2 linked regions of the Lichenicola cladoniae genome follow. The main gene of each other region encodes a partner of the protein of the gene in region 2 in a complex. Links are inferred from orthologs where the notes say so. Each region holds a gene or a part of one and is shown on either strand. Other genes may lie near its edges.

Region 1 (7,933 bases), on a different replicon or contig from region 2:
CGGTGTCGACTGGGTCGGCGTCAATCCTCAGAACGGCCGCAAGCTCCTGCTCTCGATCGCCTTCATCGCTGGCGTGCTCGTATGCAGCGCGATCATCCGGGGTTTCGTCGGTCTGGTGTTGCGACGCACCGACCATGCCGGCACGCAGACGCGGTTCTGGATGCGCCAGGCGGTCAGCCTGTTTGCTGCCATCGTGCTGATCCTGGGCCTGCTGTCGATCTGGTTCAGCGACCCGGCCCGCCTCGCCACCGCCTTTGGCCTGATGTCGGCCGGGCTTGCCTTTGCCCTGCAGCAGGTGGTGACCTCGATTGCCGGTTATTTTGTCATCCTGCGGGGCTCGACCTTTACCGTCGGTGACCGCATCTCGATGGGCGGAGTGCGCGGCGACGTGATGCGGCTCGGCTTCATCCAGACCACGATCATGGAAATGGGCCAGCCGCCGAGCGTCCAGGGCGCTGATCCGGCAGTCTGGGTCAGGAGCCGGCAGTTTACCGGACGCATCGTCACCGTCAGCAACTCAAGGATCTTTGCCGAGCCGGTGTTCAACTACACGCGCGACTTCCCCTTCATCTGGGAGGAGATGGCGATCTGGATCACCTACAAGGCGGATCGCGGCCGCGCCGAGCAGATCCTGCTGGACGCGGCGCACCGCCATGCGATCGATCCGAAGGGCATCGCAACCAAGGAAAAAGACGATATGCAGGCGCGGTTTGGCGTCAACCCGATCGATCTAGATCCGCGGGTGTTCTATCGCATGACTGACAATTGGATCGAGCTATCCGTCCGCTTCATCGTCGACACGCACGGTGTACGCGGCGCCAAGGACGCGATGAGCCGCGACATCATCGTAGCCCTGGAGCAGGCCGGGATCGGTATCGCATCGGCGACCTACGACATCGTCGGCTTCCCGCCGATCGAGATCCGTCAGGCCGCCTCTCCAGAGTCTTTTCCTCCGCAGACCGTGGATCAGACACAGAAGAACGCCAGTCTAAACAGAATATAAACCCCGATCAGCAGCATACCTTCGAACCAGATGGTCTCGCCATGCCGGCGATCGCGGTGACGATGAAGGCGGGAACGGCGATTGCGAACAGGTTAAAAGGGGCCTCGAATACCAGAGTTATGGATCGACCGAGCAGCCAGGACAGGATAAGCAGCAGCGGCGCCACCACCAGCCCCATCCGGTCCTGGCGTGCAAACCATACCGCCGCGAACAGGTCCAAGATCGTACCGACCAGGGCGATGACAATGATGCCAAGAATAACCGGCGTCAGGTGCAGCGTTGAAGTGCTGCGCGCCGCTGCTCGTGCATGAGGCAGTTGATGGTGCGCTCGACGTCGAAGATCAGAGCGATCCGGCGCACGGCCTCGATGGCAACCGGCGCCTTGGCCACGTCGGCGAGCACAAAGAACTTCCTCTGGCCGTGCGCCCAGCACGCGGCTGCGGAGATCGCACCCGGCCTGCGCCCGGGCAGGTCGAGCTCGTTGAACCCGGCATAAGCATCGGCCTGTAGGATACCCGCGTAATGCGCCAAGTGTCGGCGTGGATGCTCACCGCCTCGATCCGGTGAGTAGAAAACATCGCTGCTGGTGGCTCAGGCCCCCTGAATTGCCCGTCATCGCGGACATCGGTCCAGAGCCGACCGATGCTCGTCTTGCTCTTGGCAAGCAGCGGCACCGTGGTGTCATCGCCATGCAGCCGGTCCACCGCCAGCACGTGCTTTTGGATCAGTGCCAGCCGCGGTGCCAGGGCCGCATTGCAGGCGCCGACCCAACCGCCCAAGGTCGCGAGACGTCGAGATGGATGCCCTCCAGGGCGTAGCTCTCGCTCTGCCGGTTCAGTGGCAGATGCTGGCCGAACTTTGCTTCCAGGATCATGGACAGCAACTCGGGCCCGGCACGGCCCCGGGCAAGCGGATGGACCGTGCCGGGAGCTGGGTGATCTTCTCGCAGGTGCGGCAGGAGAACTTCTCGCGCACCGTTTGGATGACCTTCCACTGGCGCGGGATCACCTCAAGTGTTTCCGTAATGGTCTAACCAAGCTTGACCAGCCGCCCACTGCAGCAGGGACAAACAGTCGGGCCTGGAACGACGACGCGCTCGCGCGGCAGGTGGGCTGGCAGCGGCCCACACACCGGCTTTGTTCTGCTGGAACCCGGGCGCAGATCCCCAGGTGGTGCTGGCTCGACGTCAGCCTCGGCTGCATTCCCCTCCAACTTCTCGAGCTGCAGCTCCAACTGGTCGAGCAGTCTGCGACTGCGCTCCGACGTCGAACCGAACCGGTCGCGCTGCACGACACCGGTCGCTGACGATCTCGATGTGCAGCATCGAAGCTGCCTGAGTGGCTGCCACTGTGGCAGCCTCATTTAGTGTGTTCACCATGAGGCTAAGCAGATGGGCATCGGCTTGTTTCAGTAAGACGTCACTCGCCGGGCGGATACGGCGGATGCAACGGTTGGGAATGATCTCTAGGTCGCCCAGCCGTAGGGCGACCAGCTCGAAGCGGCGCTACGCCGCCCCGGAGCCCAGCAGCATGGCGCGGTCACTGGCGCCGAGGGCGATGTCCGCAAACAGGCACGCGCCCAGCATCCGCCGCAGCACGTCCGGCACGGCGGGTGCGGCCTGAGGGCCCGGTCGGGTGCCGCAGGCGTGTGTGATGCCATCGAGTACCATGAGCAGCATGGGAGTTGCGCAGGTCGAGCGGGATGCCAGCCAGCAGATGTGCGGTTCGGATTGCGGCGAGATCAACGCGCAGCGTGCTGAGGGCAAGCCCGGCATCGGCGCCCTCGACCAGAGACATCGCCGGCAGGTCCAGATCGCCGGCGAGAGATTCGCGGTTCAGCGATTGGCATCAGGCGGCGAAGCCCTGCCAGGCAGAGCAATACACCTGGCGGGTGCCGTCGCCGCGGGCCCGGCTGGCGTAGCGGGCCGCCTGAGCGGACAGCAGCTCTAGTTCATGCGTCGCGACGCTTGCCTGGAACCTGCAGCGGCCCGATTAGGCTGGTCTGCAGCAGGACACAGCCCGGCTATGCAGCTGGCGCGCCAGCGCCCCGCGCCTCGGGACGTGCTGGTTGCCGATTGATCGCGTTGTCGGGATTTAAGAAGGCCATGGCCCAATTTTACGGCGCTGCCGTCACGTTCATAAATGCTGAGCGGCGGACGGAATGGAGACTGTGCGCTCTATTTCACACATCAGGAGACTTCGGTCCGATCTTCGATAATGGACGTAACCAAGGCGCAGAGCAGCCGCGCGATCCCGACCTTGAGCCCGGTCCAGCGCTCCTGTATTATCGGTCGCTTGCTAATTACGGCTCCCGGTATGTGGCGGCAGAAGCCCCTGACCAATGACTTTCTTTGAGAGTTGCCGCCTGATCGAGGATCACGTGTTTTGGCGGGCGGGGGCAGGTGTTATGACCTGCGCATACAAGACCTGATTCGTAGTCGAGGACCTCCCCATGTCGAACCTCAAGCCACAACACGCCGAAACGTCACCAGCCGACCTGATCGGCTCGGGCGGTGAGCTGCACCAAGTTTCCGGTGGCAGCCACCCGCAGATGACAACCAACCAGGGCGTGGTTATCGCCGACGATGAAAACTCGCTGCGCGCTAACCCGCGCGGGCCGACGCTGCTGGAGGACGTCAGCCTGCTGGAGAAGCTGCAGCACTTCAACCATGAGCGCATTCCCGAGCGCGTCGTGCATGCCCGAGGCGCTGCCGCGCACGGCTACTTCGAGTTGACCGACTCACTGGCCGAGTTCAGCAAGGCTAAGGTGCTGACCGAGGTGGGCGTGCGCACGCCGCTGTTTACCCGGTTTTCGACCGTCGCCGGCAATGCCGGTTCCGCCGACACAGCGCGGGACGTGCGCGGATTCGCGGTCAAGCTGTATACCTCAGAGGGCAACTGGGACCTGGTCGGCAACAACATCCCGGTGTTCTTCATCCAGGACGCCATCAAGTTTCCCGACCTGATCCATGCCGCCAAGCAGGAGCCGGATCGCGGCTTCCCGCAGGCGCAGACCGCACACGACACGTTCTGGGACTGGGCCTCGCTGACGCCGGAAAGCACCCACATGCTGATGTGGATCATGTCGGACCGCACCATTCCGCGCTCGTTCAGAATGATGGAGGGCTTCGGTGTTCACAGCTTCAGGCTGATCAATCATGCCGGGGCGTCGACATATGTAAAGTTCCACTGGCGTCCGGCGCTGGGCAGCCAGGCGGTGGTGTGGGACGAGGCGCTTAAGATTAGCGGTGGCGATCCCGACTTCCATCGCCGCGACCTGTGGGACTCGATCGAGCAGGGCGCGTTCCCGAAATGGGAGCTGGGGGTTCAGTTGTTCGACGAGGCGTTTGCCGACAGTTTCGATTTTGACATCCTGGACAGCACCAAGCTGATCCCAGAGGAGTTAGTCCCACTACGCGTGATCGGCCACATGGTGCTGGACCGCAATCCTGATAACTACTTCTCCGAGACGGAGCAGGTCGCGTTCTGCACCACCCATGTCATTCCGGGCATCGACTTCACGAATGATCCGCTGCTGCAGGGGCGCAACCAGTCCTATCTGGATACCCAGCTGTCGCGCCTGGGCGGTCCGAACTTCGCCCAGCTACCGATCAATGCGCCGCGCTGCCCAATGCGCAACTTCCAGCGCGACGGCCACATGCAGATGGGCACGCCGAAGGGCCGCGTCTCCTATTCGCCGAGCTCGTTGAGCCCGACGACAGAACGGCAGGACCCGGTCAATGGGTTCGTCAGCTTCCCGGCGCAAGAGTCCGGCGACAAGATGCGGGTGCGGTCCGAGACATTCGCCGACCATTACAGCCAGGCGCGGCAGTTCTTCTTCAGCCAGACGGAGCCGGAGCAAAACCATATCGTATCCGCGTTCATCTTCGAGCTGAGCAAGGTCGAGACGGAGGCGGTTCGTACTATGATGCTGTCCCGCCTAGTCAATGTGGATGAGATGCTGGCCAAGCGCATTGCAGAGGGCCTAGGACACGATGCCCCGCTGGTGGCGGCACCGACAAAGTTTGCGGCGCGCACCGACCTGGCCACATCGCCGATGCTAAGCATGCTAGCGAAGTTCAAGCCCACTCTTGAAGGCCGCAAGGTCGGCTGTCTGGTGGCCGACGGTACCGATGCGGTGCAGGTGACGGCGCTCGAAGCGGCGGCCAAGGCCGTCGGCGCCAACTTCGCGGTGATCGCCCCAAAGGTTGGTGGCGCGAAGAGCAGCGACGGCGGCAAGATCCGGGCGGATTTCCAACTGGCCGGGGGACCGTCGGTGTTGTTCGACACTGTGGTCCTGGCGCTCTCGAAGGAGGGCGCGGCGATGCTGGCCAGGGAGGCGGCGGCCGTGGCGTTCGTGCACGATGCCTTCGCGCATCTCAAGGTGATCGGGCATACGGACGGCGCCAAGTATTTGATGGAGAAGGCAGGTGTGGTGCCGGATGCGGGCGTCGTCCGGCTCGCCAAGCCGGAGGCGTTTCTAGCTGCGGCAAGCAAGGGACGGATCTGGGATCGTGAGCCCAGCGTCCGCTCTGTATTCTAGAGCCTAATCTGACCGACCGGAATCGAAAGTTCTTGCCCGAAGCGAGGCGGATCTGATTCACCATGCTGGCTGGATTGGAGGCCAGCATGGATGGGACGGACACTTTCTCAGGACCTTCGAAACCGGGTGATCGCAGCCGTCGATGGCGGCATGTCGCGCAATGCCGCCGCCGCGCGATTTGGCGTGGCGGTGGCGACAGCGGTCCGCTGGGTTCGGGCCTGGCGGACGGAGGGGGTGCCAACACCGCGACCCAAGGGCGGCGACCTCCGCTCCCAGCGGATCGAGGGCTACCGGGAGGTGATCCTCGCGGCCATCGACGCGCAGGTGGATGTTACACTCGTCGAGCTCTCCGAGATGCTGCGTGACCGGCATGGTGCCTCGTTCGCGCCAAGCACGATCTGGCGTTTCCTCGACCGCCACGGGATGACCTTCAAAAAAAGACAGCACACGCCAGCGAGCAGGAGCGACCGGACGTCGCCGTCCGCAGGCAGGACTGGTTCGACGCCCAGCCGGACCTCGATCCCGCCCGGCTGGTCTTCATCGATGAAACCGGTGCCTCCACCAAGATGGCGCGCCTGCGCGGCCGCGCCCGGCGTGGTCAACGCTGCCCCGCGCCTGTCCCGCACGGGCACTGGAAAACCACCACCTTCACAGGCGCCCTCCGGCTCTCCGGTATGACGGCACCAATGGTGCTTGACGGTCCGATGAATACCGAGGCGTTCCAGGCCTAAATCCAGCAGGTGCTCGTCCCAGCGCTGCGCTCGGACGACATCGTCGTGATGGACAACCTGACTGCCCATAAAAGTGTCGCCGTCCACACCATGATCGAAGCTGCGGGCGCCACGCTGCGCTACCTGCCGCCCTACTCACCGGACTTCAACCCGATCGAGAACGCGTTCGCCAAGCTGAAGGCAGTGCTGCGCAAGGCAGCCGCTCGGACCATCGATGGCCTCTGGAACGCTATTCGCGACGCGCTCCCAACCTTCAGCCAACGCGAGTGCGAAAACTACTTCACCGCTGCAGGCTACGAGCCGGATTGATCAGACTCTGCTCTAGCGTACGCGAAGTTCACTTTAGTGCAGTGACCCCAAGTGGATCCGCTCGATGGCCTCGCCACACCATCCGCTGGACCCCGCCAGTTCCGCAGCATCGATGGCTGGATGCCCAAGCCGGCCGCAACCTGGATGAGCGGCCGTCCGCTCGATGCCAGCAACGACACCGCCTCCCCTTTGAAGTCGTCCGTGAACGAACGGCGCGTCTTGTTTGTCATCATCACACCTTACCCCTTAGGAGCTTATACGAGGTGTCCGCCAAATCGGGGGAGGGTCAACCTCCGTCTTCCATGCACCAACGCCGTCCACATCCAGAGCCTGAATCACACCAGGGCCAATTATCAAACAGCCCTTAGAAACTGATAGGGCCTTCGACGAAGGTCGTCGACATCATGTCGCCGTCACCCACGACGATGTCCCATCGGATGATTGCGCAACCATCACAAAAATCTGTAGACTTTTCCGAGAAGACTTGAAATATTAGGTTAGCTCGGCGACACTCTTTTTTAGATCATAGAAGCTCAGCCGTCCCTGGCGGTCTGATATCCGGGATCTTACTAGACGCCCTCGACCCTTAACTTAGGCTGTTATAACGAACTGACCGACTTCGATTATCGATTAGTTAGGAAGGAGCTTGCCTGAGCATGGTAAATCAGGACGCCGAGGCAATCTTTATAAGACAACAGGATGCGTTCGCTAAGTTTGGAGAGATGGCACTCCGGTCCGATGATCTTTCCGAGATTTTGCATGAGGCGTGTCGTCTCGTCGGGGATGCATTAGGGACAGACTTATCCAAGGTAATGGAGCTGCAGGAAGACAGGAAGACTTTGATAATGCGAGCTGGAGTTGGCTGGGGTCCTGGAGTCATCGGCGAGGCGACTGTAAAAGTCGAGACCGGATCATCCGAGGGGTATGCTCTGCAAACAGGTGATCCTGTAATATCGCCTAACATTTCCTCTGAAACACGTTTCAAGTACGCCAAGTTTATACAGGACGCCGGGGTCAAGGCAATCGCCAACGTTATTGTCCCAGGTAGATTAAGTGATCGGCCTTACGGGATCCTTCAGATAGATAGTCGTAGGCCCAGAGATTTCACAAACGCGGACGTAACGTTTTTACGGGGATATGCGAATCTTTTAGGAGCGGCCGTAGACCGTGTGCGTGTCTCATTTGAGGAGCATGTTAACGCAGAGCGCTTGTCTATAGCTCTAGAGAGTACGACTGATAGTGTAATATTAGTCGACTCGAATTGGAACATAACCTATTTAAATCAACACGCGTTAGATTTACTTGGAATTGAAAAACACAAAGCAAACTCAAACTTCTGGAGTATCTT
Region 2 (5,436 bases):
GCCTGGTCGATATCCTGCTCGGAAAGGTGGCGACACTGACCATCGCGGCGACGGCCCTGGCCCTGGGCGTCGCCACCTTCGCGGTCCTGTCGCGGGGCATGTCCCTGACCCACCGGCCGCATGTCGAGGTCGGGCTGTTCATCTGCAACCTGGTGGCGCTGCTGCTGCTGGCGGCCGCACTCGTGGTGCGGCTGGCACGGGTGGCGTCCGACCGGCGGAGCGGGCTCGCCGGCGCCAAGCTGCATGTGCGGCTGGTGATGCTGTTCAGCGTCGTGGCGGTCGCGCCAACCATCGTGGTCGGCGTGTTCGCCGGCGTGTTCTTCCATCTGGGGATCCAGATCTGGTTCAGCGACCGGGTCCGCACGGCGCTCGACGAGGCGGTGGCCGCCAGCCAGGGCTACCTGCAGGAGCACAACAACAACATCCGGGCCGATGCGATCGCGATGGCGAACGATCTCGGGCAGGCCGGGGAACTGCAATATATCGACCCGCGGACGCTGGGGCAGGTCCTGGTCGACGAGAAGAACTCGCGCAGTCTCAACGAGGCCGCCATCTACGACCCGCACACCAACCAGGTGGTGGTATCGGCCGGACTGCTGGGCGGCCTCGGCGTCGCGGTGCCGCCGGCCGCGGCGACCATGCTGGCCCGGTCAGGCGACGTGGCGATCCTCGATAGTCCGGACGGCCAGACCGTGAGTGCGGTGATCGGGATCGGCGAGGCGCCCAACCCGGCGCTGATGCTGGTGATTTCCCGGCCGGTCGACTCCGTCATTCTCGAGCACATGCACCACACCCAGAGCGTGGTGGCCGACTACAACCGGCTCGACAAGAACCGGTCCGTGCTGCAGATCACCTTCATCATGATCTTCGCGCTGGTGGCACTGCTGGTGCTGGCGGCGGCGGTGCTGTTCGGCCTGGTGCTTGCCAACCAGATCGCCCGGCCGGTCGGACTGCTGATCCTGGCGGCCGAACGGGTGCGCGGCGGTGACCTCGCGGTCAGGGTCCCGGAAGCCGATCGCGACGACGAGGTTGCCGGGCTGTCGCGTGCCTTCAACCGGATGACCGACCAGCTCTCGTCGCAGCGGCGCGAACTCATGTCCGCGTACAGCCAGATCAACGAGCGGCGGCGCTTCACCGAGGCGGTGCTGTCCGGGGTGTCGGCCGGGGTGATCGGCCTGGATGCCGACCAGCGTGTCGAGCTGCCCAACCTGACAGCGAGTGCCTTGCTGGAGACCGAACTCATGGACGCGGTCGGGCACCGGCTTGCGGATATCGTCCCCGAGTTCGCCGCGCTGCTGACCCTGGCCGCCGCGCAGCCGGAGCGGGCGCAGACGGCGGAAGTACAGCACGGCGCGCTGTCGAGCCGGCGAACGCTGCTGGTGCGGATCGGCCCGGAGATGCGCGGCGCGGTGACCGAGGGCTACGTGGTGACGTTCGACGACATCACCGAGCTGCAGTCGGCGCAGCGGAAGGCCGCATGGGCCGATGTGGCACGGCGGATCGCGCACGAGATCAAGAACCCGCTGACCCCGATCCAGTTGTCGGCCGAGCGGCTGAAGCGGCGGTTCCTGCGCGAAATCGCTTCCGACCCGGACACATTCAGCCAGTGCGTCGACACCATCGTTCGACAGGTGGGGGACATCGGCCGAATGGTGGACGAGTTCTCCGCCTTTGCGCGGATGCCGCAGCCGATGATTCGGCCGGAAGACCTGTCCCGAATCGTCCGGGAGACATTGATCCTGCAGAAGAGCGCACATCCGGAAATCGCCTTCATCACCAGCCTGCCCGATCGCGGCCCGACCATCGCCTGTGACCGGCGCCTGATTGGCCAGGCCCTGACCAACCTGCTTCAGAATGCGGCCGACGGCATCGCGATGCGGCCCAGGCTTGCCGCGCCGGATGCGGGCGAGCCCGGCTTGGACGAGCCGGCCGCAAAAATCCCCGATGGTGCAGCGGGAAGCCAATTTGCAACGCGTCCCGGAGCTCCTGCGAGCAATGCGGCGTCCGGGAATTTCGGAACGATCTGGCTAAGTCTGGAGGCGCACGGACGCGACATCTGGATCTCGGTGGCCGACGACGGTGTCGGATTGCCGACCGAGGAGCGCGCGCGCCTGACCGAGCCCTATGTGACCCATAAGCCCAAAGGTACCGGGCTAGGGCTTGCTATCGTCAAAAAGATCATGGAGGACCATGGAGGTTCCATCATGCTGGACGATCGGGGCAGTGGAACAGGAGCGGTTGCGACATTGATATTGCCGGTGAAATCTTCCGATGGCGCATGAGATTCTAATCGTCGACGACGAGCCGGACATCCGGCTCTTGCTCGAAGGTATCCTTCGGGACGAAGGCTATGAAACCAGGCTCGCCGCCGACTCCGATCAGGCGATCGCTGCCTTCAGGGCCAGAAGGCCGTCCCTGGTGATCCTCGACATCTGGCTGCAGGGCTCCCGGCTCGACGGACTCGGCATCCTGCAGGCGATGCAGGGCGAGGAGCCGGCGGTACCGACCATCATGATTTCGGGTCACGGGACCATCGAGACCGCCGTCGCCGCCCTCCAGCACGGCGCCTACGACTTCATCGAGAAGCCGTTCCAGTCGGACCGGTTGCTGGTGGTGGTGCGTCGTGCACTCGAGGCAGCCCGGCTCTCGCGCGAGAACGCCGAGCTGCGATTGCGGGCCGGGCCGGAGAGCACCCTGCATGGCGAGAGTGCCGCGATCGTGGCGGTGCGCGCGCAGATCGATCGCGTGGCACCAACCGGGTCGCGTGTGCTGATCAGCGGCGCCGCCGGGTCGGGCAAGGAGGTCGCAGCCCGGATGATCCACGCGCGCTCGCGCCGGGCGGACGGGCCGTTCGTGGCGCTGAACTGCGCGACGCTGGCGCCGGTGCGGTTCGAGGAAGAGCTGTTCGGGATCGAGGGCTCGGCGGACGGGCAGGGCGCGGTACGACGGACCGGGCTGCTGGAGCGTGCGCATGGTGGCACGTTGCTGCTCGACGAGGTCGCCGACATGCCGGTCGAGACCCAGGGAAAGATCGTCAGGGCGCTGCAGGACCAGACCTTCGAGCGGCTTGGCGGGGCGACCCGCGTCAAGGTCGATGTGCGGGTGCTGGCCACCACGAACCGCGACCTGCAGGCCGAAATCGCTGCCGGACGGTTCCGGGAAGACCTCTATTATCGGCTGGCGGTGGTGCCCTTGCGGGTGCCGAGCCTGCGCGAGCGACGCGAGGACATTCCCGACCTGGCACGGCTGTTCCTGACCCGCTCGGCGGAAGCGGCCGGCCTGCCGATGCGCGAGCTTTCGGCGGACGCGCTTGCGGCCTTGCAGAGCTACGAATGGCCAGGCAATTCGCGCGAGCTCCGCAACCTGATGGATTGGCTGCTCATCATGGTGCCGGGTGGGTCTGAAACCATCCGTGCCGAGATGCTGCCTCCGACGATCGGGCAAGGGGCACCGGCCTTGCTGAAGTTCGATCCGGCGGCGGACGTGATGGGCCTGCCATTGCGCGAGGCGCGCGACCTGTTCGAGACGCAGTATCTGCAGGCGCAGCTGCTCCGTTTCGGCGGCAACATCAGCCGCACGGCAGGCTTCGTCGGTATGGAGCGGAGTGCGCTGCATCGCAAGCTGAAGCAGCTCGGGGTCAACTCCGAGGACCGCATTCCAGGCTGAGGGATGGATTTTGCGGTCCGTGCGACTGGCTGCTAAATAGCCCATAACTGGTCGCTCGTTCGCGTCGCGTCGCGCCGTGGCTGCTGCCGGAACAATAAGAAAAAAGGGCTTTAGCGATGGCTAAGGACAACTCGCAGAACGTGCAGGACGTATTTCTCAATCACGTCCGTCGTTCCAAGACTCCGGTGACGATTTTCCTGGTCAACGGCGTCAAGCTCCAGGGGATCATCACCTGGTTCGATAACTTCTCGGTCCTGTTGCGTCGGGATGGGCACACCCAGCTCGTCTACAAGCACGCCATCAGCACCGTGATGCCGGCGGCGCCGATCGCCTTGTTCGATCAGAACAAGGTCGAGGGTGGCGTTGCCGTTCCCGCCGGCGCCGAGACCGAGCAGGAAGTGGCGCTGATGAAAAGCATCGTCTGACGGTGACGTCCTCGGAAGCCGCTTCCCGACCGACCCGCGCCGCGGTCATTCTGCCTTGGGAGCGTCATGATCGGCAGGTCGACCCGGGATCGGTTCCGGGCGGTGTCGATCACAGAACCGGCGATACCAAGGGTTACCAGACCAGGGCGGCAGAAGCCCGTCTCGAGGAAGCGGTCGGACTGGCAGCCTCGATCGGGCTGGTCATCGTGCGCCAGGCGGTGCTGCCGATCCGGATGCGGAAGCCGGCCACCCTGCTCGGAAGCGGGCAGGTGGAGGCGCTGAAGGAAGCCGTCGAGGCGGACGAGGTGACCGTCACCATCATCGATGCGCGGCTGAGCCCGGTGCAGCAGCGCAATCTTGAACGGGCACTCGGCTGCAAGGTCATCGACCGGACCGGGCTGATCCTGGACATCTTCGGCGAGCGTGCAGCGACGCGTGAGGGCTCGCTGCAGGTCGAACTGGCGCATCTGGAATACCAGCGCAGCCGCCTGGTCAGGTCATGGACCCATCTCGAACGGCAGCGGGGCGGCTTTGGCTTTCTCGGCGGCCCGGGCGAGACGCAGATCGAGGCCGATCGCCGGCTGATCACCGACCGGATCGTCAGGCTGAAGCGCGACCTGGACCAGGTCAGGCGCACGCGTGGCCTGCACCGCGATGCACGCAAGAGGGTACCGTTCCCCATCGTCGCCCTGGTCGGATACACGAATGCCGGCAAGTCGACGCTGTTCAACGCGCTGACCGGTGCCGCCGTGCATGCGCAGGACCAGCTGTTCGCGACGCTGGACCCGACCATGCGCGGGCTGCAACTGCCGTCCGGCCGGCGGGTCATCCTGTCCGACACGGTCGGGTTCATCAGCGATCTGCCGACCGAACTGGTCGCCGCGTTCCGCGCCACGCTCGAGGAGGTGGCGGAAGCCGACATCATCCTGCACGTGCGCGACGTGGCACATCCGGACAGCGTGGCGCAGCGCGGCGACGTGATCGGGGTGCTGGACGGCATGGTGCGCGACGAGACGCTCGACCCGGAGTGGCCGGGCCGGGTGATCGAGGTGATGAACAAGGCGGACCTGCTGACGGAGCTCGACGTCGTGCCGATGCGCGACGGTGCGGAGATCATCTCCGCGATCACCGGCGAGGGGCTGGATCATCTGCGCGCCTCGATCGACCAGCGCATGATCAAGTCCATGGAGCAGGCGCAATACCGGGTCGCGGTTCAGGATGGCGCGGCGCTGGCGTGGCTCTACGCGCATAGCGAAGTGATCGAGCGAGCGGACAGCGAGGAAACGATCTCGCTGACGGTGCGGCTGCTGCCGGCCGACAAGGCGCGGTTCGATCGCCAGCAGGC

Evidence for each region.
Region 1: the proteins of hfq (region 2) and HN018_RS21910 are in contact, whole or in part, in a crystal structure (PDB 3VU3), measured with the Escherichia coli proteins. The link is inferred for Lichenicola cladoniae from one-to-one orthologs.

What each region holds. Positions count from the first base shown.
Region 1 is NZ_CP053709.1:10,710-18,642, forward strand. The notes cover bases 3,091-5,999. They hold HN018_RS21910 (catalase), read left to right. Parts: upstream 3,091-3,454; coding sequence 3,455-5,545; downstream 5,546-5,999. In the rest of the region: HN018_RS21870 (mechanosensitive ion channel family protein), read left to right, coding at 1-1,003; HN018_RS21875 (hypothetical protein), read right to left, coding at 1,011-1,223; HN018_RS21900 (hypothetical protein), read right to left, coding at 2,508-2,681; HN018_RS21905 (hypothetical protein), read left to right, coding at 2,680-2,952; HN018_RS29490 (transposase), read right to left, coding at 6,570-6,818; HN018_RS21925 (EAL domain-containing protein), read left to right, coding at 7,242-7,933.
Region 2 is NZ_CP053708.1:2,289,442-2,294,877, forward strand. The notes cover bases 2,673-5,436. They hold hfq (RNA chaperone Hfq), read left to right. Parts: upstream 2,673-3,782; coding sequence 3,783-4,091; downstream 4,092-5,436. Other genes in these bases: ntrX (nitrogen assimilation response regulator NtrX), read left to right, coding at 2,673-3,666; hflX (GTPase HflX), read left to right, coding at 4,094-5,436. Outside these bases: HN018_RS10630 (sensor histidine kinase NtrY-like), read left to right, coding at 1-2,282; more of ntrX, read left to right, coding at 2,272-2,672. UniProt on the Escherichia coli protein: RNA chaperone that binds small regulatory RNA (sRNAs) and mRNAs to facilitate mRNA translational regulation in response to envelope stress, environmental stress and changes in metabolite concentrations.